2 regions of the Rhizobium sp. BK379 genome follow, and region 1 is predicted to be linked to the other one. Evidence: riboswitches for the same ligand, from Rfam matches in the RefSeq annotation. Region 1 holds a riboswitch; the other holds the start of a gene.
What was found. A riboswitch is a leader RNA that binds a small molecule or an ion and turns the genes downstream of it on or off. The one in region 1 is predicted to bind S-adenosylmethionine.
Positions count from the first base shown of each region.

Region 2: it holds a riboswitch for S-adenosylmethionine, as region 1 does, so the genes downstream of both, metA (homoserine O-succinyltransferase) here and FHT93_RS13295 (O-succinylhomoserine sulfhydrylase) in region 1, are expected to answer to the same signal.

Region 1 is NZ_JACIAD010000002.1:462,949-469,890, reverse strand. Features, by position in the region: gene FHT93_RS13315 (VOC family protein) at 1-222, opposite strand, end outside; gene FHT93_RS13310 (hypothetical protein) at 583-864, shown strand; tRNA gene FHT93_RS13305 (tRNA-Gly) at 875-948, opposite strand; gene FHT93_RS13300 (2'-deoxycytidine 5'-triphosphate deaminase) at 1,008-2,102, opposite strand; SAM riboswitch at 2,176-2,254, shown strand; gene FHT93_RS13295 (O-succinylhomoserine sulfhydrylase) at 2,301-3,485, shown strand; gene apaG (Co2+/Mg2+ efflux protein ApaG) at 3,674-4,066, shown strand; gene FHT93_RS13285 (hypothetical protein) at 4,127-4,717, opposite strand; gene FHT93_RS13280 (Hsp33 family molecular chaperone) at 4,847-5,842, opposite strand; gene argF (ornithine carbamoyltransferase) at 5,934-6,851, opposite strand; gene FHT93_RS13270 (aspartate aminotransferase family protein) at 6,897-6,942, opposite strand, start outside.
Region 2 is NZ_JACIAD010000005.1:274,037-280,978, reverse strand. Features, by position in the region: gene FHT93_RS23060 (ABC-F family ATP-binding cassette domain-containing protein) at 1-1,489, shown strand, start outside; gene FHT93_RS23055 (VOC family protein) at 1,592-1,990, shown strand; gene FHT93_RS23050 (hypothetical protein) at 2,138-2,767, shown strand; gene FHT93_RS23045 (ABC transporter ATP-binding protein/permease) at 2,820-4,661, opposite strand; SAM riboswitch at 4,809-4,886, shown strand; gene metA (homoserine O-succinyltransferase) at 4,934-5,857, shown strand; gene FHT93_RS23035 (aldose epimerase family protein) at 5,998-6,942, shown strand, end outside.

The DNA.
Region 1 (6,942 bases):
AAAGCCGATATGATAGGTTTGTCGCTGCAGCTCGACCTGATCGGCACTTCCGAATTTTGACAACGGGCGACTGAGAACGACCTCCGTGCCCTGGTCGTCGTCGAGGATCGCCCGGCCGATCCGTTCGTTCATCTCCCGCAATTCGAGAGCGAAATACCGCAGGAAGAAATCCGCCGTAGCGGCAATATCGGGCACGTAGAAATCAAGATGGTTCAAACGCATGACTGTCTCCTTTGAGAATAAATCCCGGAGGAGTGCGTCTTTTAACGCTCCGCATGCCGCCGGGACCCCGCATTCGCATGCGGGCCACGTCGCGGGTTCTCGTGTGATACACGGAGCAGAGCTTCCCATGGTGGGAGGGACCGGGCTTACCTTATCCGGTCCTGCCTTTTTCGACATTGCCGCTCTAGCAGATCGGCCCAAGAGCGGCAACATCGCCGGGCGAGTCACTTTCGCCAAGCAGCAGGCTGTTGGTCGTAAGCCTCTTCCCGAAGGGTTGAAGACACCGGTGCCGTTTGTGTCGTGAGCTTTCGGCGATTTGAGGTAGAATGGCGCCGTGCTGCGGAAAGAAAGGCATCCAACATGAAACTGATCGCACTTGGCCTGATCAGCGCGCTGGCGCTCGCCGGCTGCACCACCGTCGAGTATAACGGTCCCGGCCTCGAACCCATTCCCGGCAGCATCACCTATAGCGGTCAGCCACGTTCGAAGCTTACCAAGTCGCCAATCGGCTCGACCTTCCCGCACGATTTCATCGACCAGTACGGCCGGCAGGTCGAGGAAACCTATATCATTCGCCCGGATCGCTCGCTTGCGATCGCGCATCGTCGATATCGGCCAATCACAATTTTCGGAAGAGATTGAGGAGGGAAGCTGGAGCGGGTGAAGGGAATCGAACCCTCGTATTCAGCTTGGGAAGCTGCTGCTCTACCATTGAGCTACACCCGCCAACCGCTTGAGACTTCCAACAGATGGCCGCCGCTGTCAAGTCGCGGCGTCACCGCATATCAGATGCGGAAATGCTTCGACAGCTTCAGGCCCTGGGCCTGATAGTTGGAGCCAAGACCCGAGCCGTAGAGGCTCGAGGGCTGTTCCTGCATGTGTTCGTAGATCAGGCGGCCGACGATCTGGCCGTCTTCGAGGATGAAGGGCACTTCGTGGCTGCGCACTTCGAGCACCGCGCGGCTGCCGCGACCGCCTGCCGGAGCATGGCCGAAACCGGGGTCGAAGAAGCCGGCATAGTGGACGCGGAATTCGCCGACGAGTGGGTCGAAGGGCGTCATTTCCGCCGCGTAGTGCGGGGGAACGTGTACGGCCTCGCGCGAGACCAGGATATAGAACTCGTCAGGGTCGAGGATCAGTTCGTTGCGGCCGCGGCTGTAGAGCGGTTCCCAGAAATCATAGATATCGTGCTGGGCCTTCTTGTCGACATCGACGACGGCGGTGTGGTGTTTGCCGCGGTAGCCGATCAGGCCGTCCTTGTCGCCCGTCAGGTCGATCGACAACGCGATGCCGCCGCCGGAAATGTTCGGCTGCTTGGCTGCGACCAGCGTTTCCGTCTCGTGCAGTTTCAGAAGATCCGGCTCACCGAGTACCGATTGGCCGAAACGGAAACGGATCTGCGAGAGACGCGAGCCGCGGCGCACGACGATCGGGAAGGTGCGCGGGCTGATTTCGAGATAGAGCGGCCCGGAATAGCCTGATGGGATCTTGTCGAATTCCTGCGCGTAATCGGTGATGACACGCGTGAAGATATCAAGGCGACCGGTCGAGCTCTTCGGATTGGCCGAGGCCGACATATTGGCCGGCAGATCGAGATGCTCCATCAGCGGCACGATATAGACGCAGCCGGTTTCCAGTACCGCGCCTTCGCTGAGGTCGATCACATGCAGGCTCAGCCGATCGAGCTTGTCGGAAACGAGATGGGACGGGCCAGGCATGAAGCTGGCGCGCACCCGGAAAGCCTTGGCGCCCAGCCGCAGATCCAGGCTTGCCGGCTGGATCTGGTCGCGATCCAGCTCGCGTTCGCTTTGAAGACGCCCGGTTTCAAACAGCGCGGCAATTGCGCGGTCAGCCAAAATTCCAGTTTCGCGAGCCATCATGCTCCATCCATATACTCGCCGAGACAAAACCAAAGTCGGGGAATTGACGCAAGCTTAGAACGGCAGTATTGCAAATTTATCCCGTGGTGATTTGGCCGGTCGGCTTGCAGCCACGTTAAACAAGTGGCTAAAAAGACCGGGTTGAAAACCGGTCTGCATTTGCGGCCGGTTTTTTTGTTGTTTGAAAGTGGTGATGGCATGAGCAAGACCTGGCGCCCAGCAACCCAACTCGTCCACGGCGGAACGCTCCGTTCGCAGTATGGCGAGACTTCAGAGGCAATCTATCTCACGCAGGGTTTCGTCTACGATACGTCCGAAGCAGCCGAAGCGCGCTTCAAGGGCGAGACCGATGGTTTCATCTATGCGCGTTACGGCAGCCCCACCAATGACATGTTCGAAAAGCGCATGTGCATGCTGGAAGGCGCTGAAGACGCCCGCGCCACCGCTTCCGGCATGGCCGCTGTTACTGCTGCCATCCTCTGCCAGCTGAAGGCCGGCGATCATATCGTTGCTGCGCGCGCCCTCTTCGGCTCCTGCCGCTGGGTGGTTGAGACGCTGGCGCCGAAATACGGGATCGACTGCACGCTGATCGACGGTCGCGACCTCGAAAACTGGGAAAAGGCTATTACCCCAAAGACCAAGGTCTTCTTCCTGGAAAGCCCGACCAATCCGACGCTGGAAGTTGTCGACATCGCAGGTGTCGCCAAGCTCGCCAACCAGATTGGCGCAAAGGTCGTAGTCGACAACGTGTTTGCAACGCCGCTCTTCCAGAAGCCGCTGGAGCTCGGCGCCCATATCGTCGTCTATTCGGCGACCAAGCATATCGACGGCCAGGGCCGCTGCCTCGGCGGCGTCGTTCTCTCCGACAAGGAATGGATCGACGAGAACCTCCACGACTATTTCCGCCATACCGGCCCGGCCATGTCGCCGTTCAATGCGTGGACACTGCTGAAGGGCATCGAAACGCTGCCGCTGCGCGTCAAGCAGCAGACGCAGAATGCGGCTGATATCGCCGACTTCCTCGCTGATCAGGGCAAGGTCGCCAAGGTCATCTATCCCGGCCGTAAGGACCATCCGCAGGCCGATATCATCGCCAAGCAGATGTCGGGCGGCTCGACACTCGTCTGCTTCGAACTAAAGGGCGGCAAGGAAGCGGCCTTCGCGCTGCAGAATGCGCTTGAGATCGTGAAAATCTCCAACAATCTCGGCGACTCCAAGAGCCTGATCACCCATCCGGCAACGACCACGCACAAGAATCTGACGGATGAGGCTCGCGCCGAACTCGGCATCTCGCCGGGCACGGTACGCCTCTCGGCCGGTATCGAAGATACGGACGATCTCATCGAAGATTTCGCTCGCGCTCTGGCCAAGGTTTCGGCCTGACATCAAGGCACGGCCGCCGGCAAACGCCGCGGCCGTCGCATTTGCCTTGAAATTAACACTGAGAGTTAGGCTTAATGAACGAAAGGCGGCCCAACTGAAGGTAGTGAGGCCGCGATCACTGTACCGTTTCTTGACGGAAGAGTCCTCGTATAAGATACGGGTAACGTATCCTGACTAAGGTGTAAGGCATGTACCGCGCCCTCACACGAGATATCGAAGTCGTTGTCGAGCCGTTTTATCTGGAGGAGCAATCCGATCCGGAAGACGATCGCTATGTCTGGGGTTATCGTGTGGTGATCAGCAACAACTCCGATATCGCCGTCCGTCTCGTCAACCGCTACTGGAACATTACCGACCAGAACGGGCAGATCGACGAGGTCAGCGGCCCCGGCGTCGTCGGCGAGCAGCCGCGGTTGCAGCCGGGCGATACCTATGAATATTCCTCCGGCTGCCCGCTGGATACGCCATCCGGCCTGATGTTTGGCCACTACCAGATGGAGACGGACGAAGGCGAGATGTTCGATGTCGACATACCCGCCTTCTCGCTCGATTCACCCGGCCTGCTCAGGGTGCTGAACTAAAGCGTAGCCTCGCTATTTGCGACGATGCGTCAATCTTGAGCCTTCAGTCGTCAATCTCTGTTAAAGTTCAAACGGATCCGAGGCGGTCTGAGCATCCGGTTTTGCATCGAATGGATCCTTTGACTGTGGCGGTTTCGGCTGTTTGGCCAGGACAGCGTCAACGGCCTTCTGACAGGCGATCATCTCATCAATAGCCTTGACGGAGTTTTTCAGACTAAGGGCGACTATTCGCTTGCCGTTAAAATCGGCGCGAAAACCCAACTTGACGGCAAACTCGCTAACCAAGTTAGTATCTTTAAAATCAATGCGTAGTCCCTTTTCACCGTTAAAGACCACAGCGCTTGCATCGACAGTCCATTTGGAGCGGTCCAGATAGAGCTCGATCGGGTATTGCTTGCCTTCCTCCAACGATTTCCAATTGTCATTGACCATCAGAATATAAAAGGGATGGTCCTTATCGAGGAAATTGAAGCCAAGACGGAAAAGTGTACGATCCTCAAAGGCCGTCGCTACAAAGCAGGCGCTGCCCAAAGTCAGGTCGGCAGCCACCGTCCAGCCGCCGACTTCTTTCCATAGCATTGTCTCGTCACTGGCGAAGCTCGTTTGCGGCACCGCAGCTATCAGCGCGAGAAGCAAACACAACAGCTTCATTGGCACCCATCCCGTTTTCATAGACCAACCAATGAAACGCATAGGCACACAGTGACTACCAAAAGTCGAGTCACTGTGCTGTACCATCGCCTGTTTTTATTGGACGTTCTTCCCTTTCAACTGGGAATACTAAGTAAGCTGAGACGCGACCTCGTCCACCGGGAAACGATAGGTCGTGGAGCAGAACTCGCAGGTCACCGCGATCTCGCCGTTTTCCTGACTCGCCTCGATTTCCTCCGCGCTGAAGCCCTTCAGCACGCCGCCGATCTTTTCGCGCGAACAGCTGCAACGATCGAAGACCGCCCGCGGATCGTAGACGCGCACGCCGCGTTCGTGGAAGAGGCGGAAGAGCAGGCGTTCCGTGCCGACCTGCGGATCGGTCAGTTCGTCGGCATCGACCGTTTCAACGAGCGAGCGGGCCTCCGTCCAGGCATCATCCTCAACATGGGCGCGCGTAGCCGTGTCGCCATCGCCGCCATGAAGATCGGGCTGGCGCATCCGCTCCGGCGCTTCCGGCAGGAACTGGGCGACGAGGCCCCCTGCCCGCCAGCGGTGACGCGGCTTGCCGTTCTCGTCGCGGTCGAAGAGTTCGGCAGCGGCAAGGCGCACACGTGTCGGGATCTGCTCCGACTGGCGGAAATAGACACCGGCTATGTCTTCCAGCGAGGTACCGTCAAGCGCGACGATGCCCTGATAGGGCTGGCTGAACTTGCCCTGGTCGATGGTGAAGGCGAGCACGCCCTTGCCGAGCAGCTGTTCCGGTTCCGTTTCGCCTGCCGCAATCGCCTTGTCGAGCAAGGCCTGATCGAAGCGGGCGTAGGCCCGGACATTTTCTGGCGTGGAGAAATCGGCGACCAGTAGATCGACGGGGCCGTCGCTTTTGGTCTGGACCGTGAATTTGCCCTCGAATTTCAGCGAGGTGCCGAGCAGCACCGTGAGCACCACCACTTCCGACAGAAGACGGGCGACGGGCATGGGATAGTGATGGCGCTCGAGGATCGAATCCAGCATCGGGCCGAGCTGGACGGCGCGACCGCGCACATCCAGCCCTTCCACCTGGAAGGGGACGACATGATCATCGCCGGCGAAATCGAACTCGCCGAGGGCGGCGGCAGCTTCTGCCATGGCTTTCACTCCTGTTCTGTCAGAGCAGCCGGCTAGCGTACCGGCTGCTTGCGCAGCCGCGAGTTTTGGACTCGCGACATCCGATTATGGTTCAGATCGCGCCCAGGCACCAAGCAAGAATCGACTTCTGCGCATGAAGACGGTTTTCCGCCTCATCGAAGACCACGGACTGCGGGCCATCGATCACCTCATCCGTCACCTCCTCGCCGCGGTGGGCGGGAAGGCAATGCATGAACAATGCATCTTTGCCGGCCTGCGCCATCAAATGCGCATTGACCTGATAAGGCTGGAAGACATTGTGACCACGGGCCCGATGTTCCTGATTCATGGAGACCCAGGTATCGGTCACCACACAATCGACGCCGGCGACCGCACGGTCAGCATCATGGTAAAGCATGATTTCGGCGCCCTCATTGCGGGCCCAGTTCAGATAGTGATCCTTCGGCTCGGAACCAAGGGGTACCGCCATGTTCATGCGGTAGCCGAAACGGGCAGCCCCTTCCACGAGGGAATGCAGCACGTTGTTGCCGTCGCCGGTCCAGGCGATCGTCTTGCCCTTGATCGGGCCGCGATGCTCTTCGAAGGTCATGATATCAGCCATGATCTGGCAGGGATGGGTGTCATCCGTCAGCGCGTTGATGACGGGCACCGTGGCATGCTCGGCAAGCTCCAGCATCCGGCTGTGCTCGGTCGTACGGATCATGATGGCATCGACATAGCGCGACAGGACCTTGGCCGTGTCGCCGATGGTCTCGGCGCGGCCGAGCTGCATTTCAGTACCCGACAGGAACAGCGTCTCGCCGCCGAGCTGGCGCATGCCGACATCGAAGGAGACGCGGGTGCGGGTCGACGGTTTCTCGAAGATCATGGCCAGCATCTTGCCGGCGAGCGGCTTGTCGGCGGAACCAGCCTTGAATGCCTGCTTTCGCACCTTGGCATCGTCCATGATGGTTCTGAGGTCGGAAGCGGTGACTGCGGAGAGATCGAGGAAGTGTTTGGGGGAAGCCATTGTTCGTTACCTGCTACGCCCGCCAGCGGGCGGGGCAATATCCTATCAAGCGGTCTTCTTGACCTTGGCGGCACGGATGCTTTCGGCAGCG
Region 2 (6,942 bases), on a different contig from region 1:
CGGAGAAGAGGACCCGAATAACCTTTCCGGCGGTGAGGCGCGCCGCGCGGCCCTCGCTCGCGTGCTGGCGCCGGAGCCCGATATCCTGCTGCTTGACGAGCCGACCAACCACCTCGACCTGCCGACCATCGAATGGCTGGAAGGCGAGCTGCAGAAGACGCGCAGTGCGCTGGTCCTGATTTCGCATGACCGTCGCTTCCTCGAAAAAGTCTCGACGGCGACAGTCTGGCTGGATCGCGGTACATCGCGGCGGCTCGACAAGGGCTTTGCGTTTTTCGAAGCCTGGCGCGATCAGGTGCTGGAGGCGGAAGAGCTGGAACAGCACAAGCTCGGCAAGGCGATCGAACGTGAGGAGCACTGGCTGCGCTACGGCGTAACCGCGCGGCGCAAGCGCAATATGCGCCGCCTCGGCGAATTGCAGACGATGCGCGCGCAATATCGCGGTCACAAAGGGCCGCAGGGAACGGTCCAGGCGAGTGCTTCCGACGCGCAGGAATCAGGCAAGTTGGTCATCGAAGCGGATAAGATCACCAAGAGTTACGATGACAGGCCGATCGTCACGCCATTTTCGATCCGCGTGCATCGTGGCGATTGCATCGGTCTCGTCGGGCCGAACGGCGCCGGCAAGACGACGCTCCTGAAGATGCTGACGGGACAGCTTTCGCCTGACAGCGGCACGGTGAAACTCGGCACCAATCTCGAAATCGCCACCCTCGACCAAAAGCGCGAGGATCTGAATCCTGACGATACGCTTGCCAATTACCTGACGGACGGGCGCGGCGAGAATCTGCTGGTCAATGGCGAGCAGCGGCATGTGACCGGCTATATGAAGGAATTCCTGTTCCAGCCGGAGCAGGCGCGTACGCCGATCAAGAACCTCTCCGGCGGCGAGCGCGCCCGGCTGATGCTGGCGCGCATCCTGTCACGACCGGCAAACCTGCTCATTCTCGACGAACCGACCAACGACCTCGACATAGAGACGCTGGATCTGCTGCAGGAGATCGTTACGGGCTTTGTCGGCACCGTCATCCTCGTCAGCCACGATCGCGATTTCCTCGACCGCACGGTGACCTCGACGATTGCGCCTGCCAATCCGGAAACACCGGATGGGCGCTGGATCGAGTATGCCGGCGGTTATTCCGACATGCTGGCACAGCGCAAGGGTGCGGCCGAGGAGCGTAGGCGGGCCGAGAAAGCGGCGGAAAAGCCGAAGGCGCAGGAGGCTGCGGCTGCCGCTCCTTCGGCTTCGAAGGGCAAGCTCTCCTATAAGCAGAAATTCGCGCTCGAAAACCTGCCGAAGGAAATGGCCAAGGCAGAAGCGGAGATTGGCAAGCGGGAGGAGAGGATGGCTGATCCGAACCTCTTCACCAAGGATCCGGCGGCCTTCAATCGGCTGGCTGGCGAGATGGAGAAGCTGCGCGAAAGTCTGGTCAAGATGGAAGAGGAATGGCTGGAACTCGAAATGTTGCGCGAGGAGCTGGAAGGCTGATCCGAAAAAATTCTTCCGTTTGTCGGATCGGGTGGTTTTCGTCCGTCCTTGAGCCGAACGTGATCAACGGCATGGCGCCGTTACACCAAAGGGAGATTTTTCATGCGCATGATTTTCGTGAACCTGCCGGTCAAGGATCTCGTCAAGTCGAAGGAATTCTTTTCGGCGCTCGGCTTTTCCTACAATCCGAATTTTACCACTGACGATGCCGCCTGCATGATCGTCGAGGAAAATATCTATGTGATGCTGCTGACCCACGCCCACTTCCAGCAGTTCATCGAAGGCGATATCGCCGATACGTCGAAGGGTAAGGAAGTCCTAACCTGCCTTTCGGCCGGCAGTCGCGGCGAAGTGGATGACTACTTGAAAAAGGCATTGGCGGCCGGCGGCAAGCCCTGGAAGCCGATCCTCGATATGGGGCCAATGTATGGATGCAGCTTCCAAGACCCCGACGGCCATGTCTGGGAAATCATGTATATGGATATGTCCGCGGCCGGCTGAGGCGGTCTCTGCGGACTCGGGCAACGACCGGTTTGCCGGGGTCCGCTCCCTCACTTTTCCTTGATTCGCACGTGTCGCGACACGCGGCATACACTGCTTTCCGGCAGCCGGGGATTGTGCCGATCAATGGCGATAAGGAAGAGTCACATGTCTCGCAAATCCTATACCAGAATAATCATGGCGCTTGCAGCCAGCAGCTTCCTCGTGCTTGGCCTTTCGCAGGCGGCGAGTGCGCAGGAAAGCCAGCGCTTGCGCGTGCGGGGCACGATCGAGAGCCTCAACGGCGATACGCTTGTCGTCAAGACGCGCGAAGGCAGCGATGCGACGGTTGCGCTCAAATCGGGCTGGAAAGTCGCCGGTATCAAAAATGCATCGGTCGACGACATCAAGGTCGGCGATTTCGTCGGAGTTGCCTCGCTGCCGAAAGGCACCGGTCCCGATGGTGCCATCGAAGTACTGATCTTCCCCGCGTCGATGAAAGGCACCGGAGAAGGCAACCGTCCGTGGGATCTGCAGCCGAATAGCTCGATGACGAATGCGACCGTCAGCAATGCGGTGAAGGCCGTCAATGGACATACGATCACGCTGACTTATCAGGGCAAGGAAAAGACCGTCTCGATTGCCGACGGCACGCCGATCGTCACCTTTGCTCCAGCGACGAAAGCTGATCTGAAGCCGGGTGCCGGTGTCATCGTCATGGCGGAAAAGGCAGCCGACGGGGCCATCTCGGCTTCGCAGGTCACCGTCGGCGTGAATGGTGTGACGCCGCCAATGTGAGCTCGTCCGGAGCTCCCGGACACCAAACGCCGCACATTTTGCAGGAATTTTGCTAGAGCGCCGGGGCAGGAGCTGCCGCGGCGCTCGATCCGGCCGCGGTTGCCGGTGATTGCTCCTCCGGTTTGGAAGGCAATGCCTGCAGGTGCAGCGTGCGCGGGTGCAGTGCCTCCATATAGGTTTCCGAACGGCCGATATAGATCATGCTGGTCTCCGGCATGGTGGTGAGCAGCCTGGTCATCGTGTGCTGCCATTCGGGCTCCATGCCTTCGAGCACTTCGTCGAAAACGACCCAGCGCGGCTTCACGAGCAGCAGGCGGGCAAAAGCGATTGCCTTCTGCTCATCGGCATCGAGAAGCTTGTCCCAGCGTGCGCGGCTATCAAGGCGGGCTAGAAGCGAATGCAAGCCCGCAGCCTCAAGCGCGGCTTCGATGGCCGTCCTATCAAAGGCCTCGGGTTTTCCCGGGAAAGCGATTGCCTCGCGCAGCGTGCCGCCCGGTACATAGGCGACCTGGGGGATGAACAGAATGTCGTCAATCGGGGGCAGGCCGATCGTGCCCTTGCCGCAAGGCCAGAGGCCTGCCATGGCTTGGAAGAGCAGGCGGCGGTTCACACTGTGATCGCCGTTGATCATGACCTTTTCCCCGGCCTTGATCACCACGTCCGTCTCACGCAAGCGGAAGCCGCCGCAATCATCGATCTCCTCGCCAAGCTTGGCGACGATGACGATATCCTTCAGCGTCAGCGTATCAGGTGCGGTTTTCTCATAGACGATGGAATCCTTCAAATCGAAGCCATCATCCATCTCCTGAAGCGCCTGGCGGAAGTCGGTGACACGCATCAATGTCGCGCGCCATTCGGCGATCGGGCCGAAATTCGCGACATACCAGCGCAATGCGGTATTGACCTGGTTGAACGCGCCGACCGACATCATCAGCTGCCCGAAGGTCAGGCCGCCGGAAAAATAAGCGGGCGCGGCGACGATGATCGGAATGACGATGACCAGCCAGCCATAGCCTGCCGAAACCCAGGTCAGGTTGGTATTGGCCATGGCGAGCCGCTTGATGACCGCGAGAACGTTGCTGATATCGCTGTTGATCCGCTTGCGCTCGTTCTCTTCGCCGCGTGCTACTGTGATCGCCGGCATATTTTCGTTGGCATGCATCAGCGCAAAGCGCAGCTCGGCTTCCTTGGAAAACCGGTCGGCATTGAGCTTGACGAGCTTGCGGCCGACGACCTGGCTCAATACCGAGGCCGATGCAGCATAAAAGATTGCCGCCCAGACCATATAGCCGGGGATGGTGAAGTTGTAGCCGCTGATCCGGAAGATGAAGCCGCTCGAAAGCTCCCACAACACGCCGATGAAGCTGACGAGCAGAATGGTCGACTGCAGGAGGCCAAGGGCGAGGTTGGTCGTGCTTTCAGCGAGATTGCGAGAATCTTCGTGCAGGCGCTGGTCGGGATTAACGCCGAGGATGCCGATGGTGGAGAGTTTGAGGGCACGCTTGCGCTCCAGCCACTGATCGACGAGATCGCGCGAAAGACCTTCGCGCATGTAAAGGGCCGTCATCTGGTTCAGCCATGCCTGCAGCACGTTGAGCAGCAGCAGCGCACCGGCGATCATCGCGAAGACTTCGAGCTGGCGGAAAAACTCGCCAAGATCACGACGCTCGAGGGAATCGTAGAAAGGGGCGTTCCATTCGTTGAGGATCACCTGTCCATAGGCGGTCGCCAGGATGATGACCACCAGCAGGATCGCAAGCGCGACGACCTTGCCGCGGACCTGCGAATTCCAGAATGCGGAGAACATCACTCCAAGCCGATATGTCAGGCTGAGATCGTATCCCACCCGGTCCTGATTCTGGATGCCCTTCCCCCCTTTGACGTCAGTTTTCATTATTTTTTCCAAAATCGCCCATCACACCATTAATACCATGGGGGCGTTACTGGTCCATCAACAGATTCCACCACCCATAAAGAAAGCGTGATGGATTGGACAGTTGTTCTTATTGACAGTTGATTCGCGGGCGCACTGGCGTTAATTATGATGTCTCGTGGTGATTTGGCCGGCCGGCTTGCAGCCACGTTAAATAAGTCGCTAAAGGGCCGCGTGCGGACCGGTAGCGATTCTTTCGCCGCCGGTTTTTTATTTTGATCGAGTTGACCGCAATGCCCATCAAAATCCCCGATACGCTGCCAGCCTTCGAAACCCTCGTCAACGAGGGCGTGAGGGTGATGACCGAAACGGTGGCGATCCGTCAGGATATCCGCCCGCTGCAGATCGGGCTGCTCAACCTCATGCCGAACAAGATCAAGACAGAAGTGCAGATGGCGCGCCTCGTGGGCGCTTCGCCGCTGCAGGTGGAATTCTCGCTGATCCGCGTCGGCAACCACAAGGCCAAGAATACGTCTGAAGAACATCTGCTCGCCTTCTACCAGACCTGGGAGGAAGTGAAGCACCGCAAGTTTGACGGCTTCATCATCACGGGCGCGCCAATCGAGACGCTGCCTTACGAGGACGTTACCTATTGGAAGGAAATGCAGCAGATTTTCGACTGGACGCAGACAAATGTCCACTCGACCATGAATGTCTGCTGGGGCGCGATGGCGGGGATCTATCATTTCCACGGCGTGCCGAAGTATGAGCTGAAGGAAAAGGCCTTCGGCGTTTACCGCCACCGCAATCTCAAGCCGTCTTCCGTTTATCTCAACGGTTTCTCCGACAATTTCGAGGTTCCGGTGTCTCGCTGGACCGAGGTGCGCCGGGCCGACATCGAAAAGATTGACGGTCTCGAGATCCTGATGGAATCGAGTGAGATGGGCGTCTGTCTCGTGCACGAGCCGAAGGGCCGGCGGCTTTATATCTTCAATCACGTCGAATACGATTCCACGTCTCTTTCGGACGAATATTTCCGCGACGTGAATGCCGGCGTGCCGATCAAAATGCCGCACAACTATTTCCCGCATAACGACCCGGCGATCGCGCCGCAGAACCGCTGGCGCAGCCATGCGCATCTGCTTTTCGGCAACTGGATCAACGAGATCTACCAGACGACATCCTACGATATCGAAGAGATCGGCTCGGACATCTGAGCGTCACCAGTCAGGTTTAGAAATGACGCCGTCGCATTTCTGCGGCGGCGTTTTGTTTTCCGGCCCTGCCCGGTTGCGGTTTGCGGCGAATGGGGGCAGGTTCCGGTTCCTGAATCCTAGGGATGGAGTGAGCGTCGATCATGGCGGACAAATTGGAACGGGAAGTTTTCGGACAGACGAAGGACGGAGAGACCGTCCATCGTGTCGTCATCCGCGGCGGCGGACTGACGGTCAAGGTATTGAGCTGGGGCGCGGTCATCCAGGATGCGCGGCTGGAGGGTCATGACGCACCGCTCGTGCTCGGCTTCGAGGATTTCGAAGGCTATCTTGCTCATTCGCCCTTCTTCGGCGCGACGCCGGGACGCTGTGCAAACCGCATCGGCGACGGAAAGTTTTCGCTCGACGGCAAGAACTACCAGCTCGAACTGAACGAGAAGGGCGTCACGCATCTTCACGGCGGCAGCAACAATATCGGTACGCTCGTCTGGACGATCGTCGAGCACGAGAGCGACCGTGTCGTGCTGAAGATCGTCGATCCCGATGGCCGCGCCGGTTATCCCGGCAACTGCACGATCCAGGCGACCTATCGCGTGCATGGCAACGGCGAGCTTTCTGTCAACTACGAGACGGTGACGGATAAGCCGACGATCGCCAATGTCTGCCAGCACTCCTATTTCAATCTCGACGGCCGGGACGATGCACTGGCGCATGACATCATGATCGCCGCCGACCACTACCTGCCGACCAACGAGAAGCAGATACCGACCGGCGAGATCCGCTCCGTCGAGGGCACCGCGTTCGACTTCCGGGTGATGGCGCCGATGAAGCGTTTCGACGGTCAGGAGCAGGCGCTCTATGACCATAATTTCTGCTTCTCGCGCGAGCGCACGGCCAAGCGCTCGGTCGTGCTTGCCCGCAGCCTGCACTCCGGCGTCTCGCTGGAGGTGCGCACGACCGAGCCGGGCGTACAGTTCTATGCCGGTTTCAAACTCGGTGTGCCGGTGCCTGGTCTTGGCGGCCGCAAATATGGTCCTTTCGCCGGCTTTTGCCTCGAGACGCAGATCTGGCCTGACGCCATCAACCAT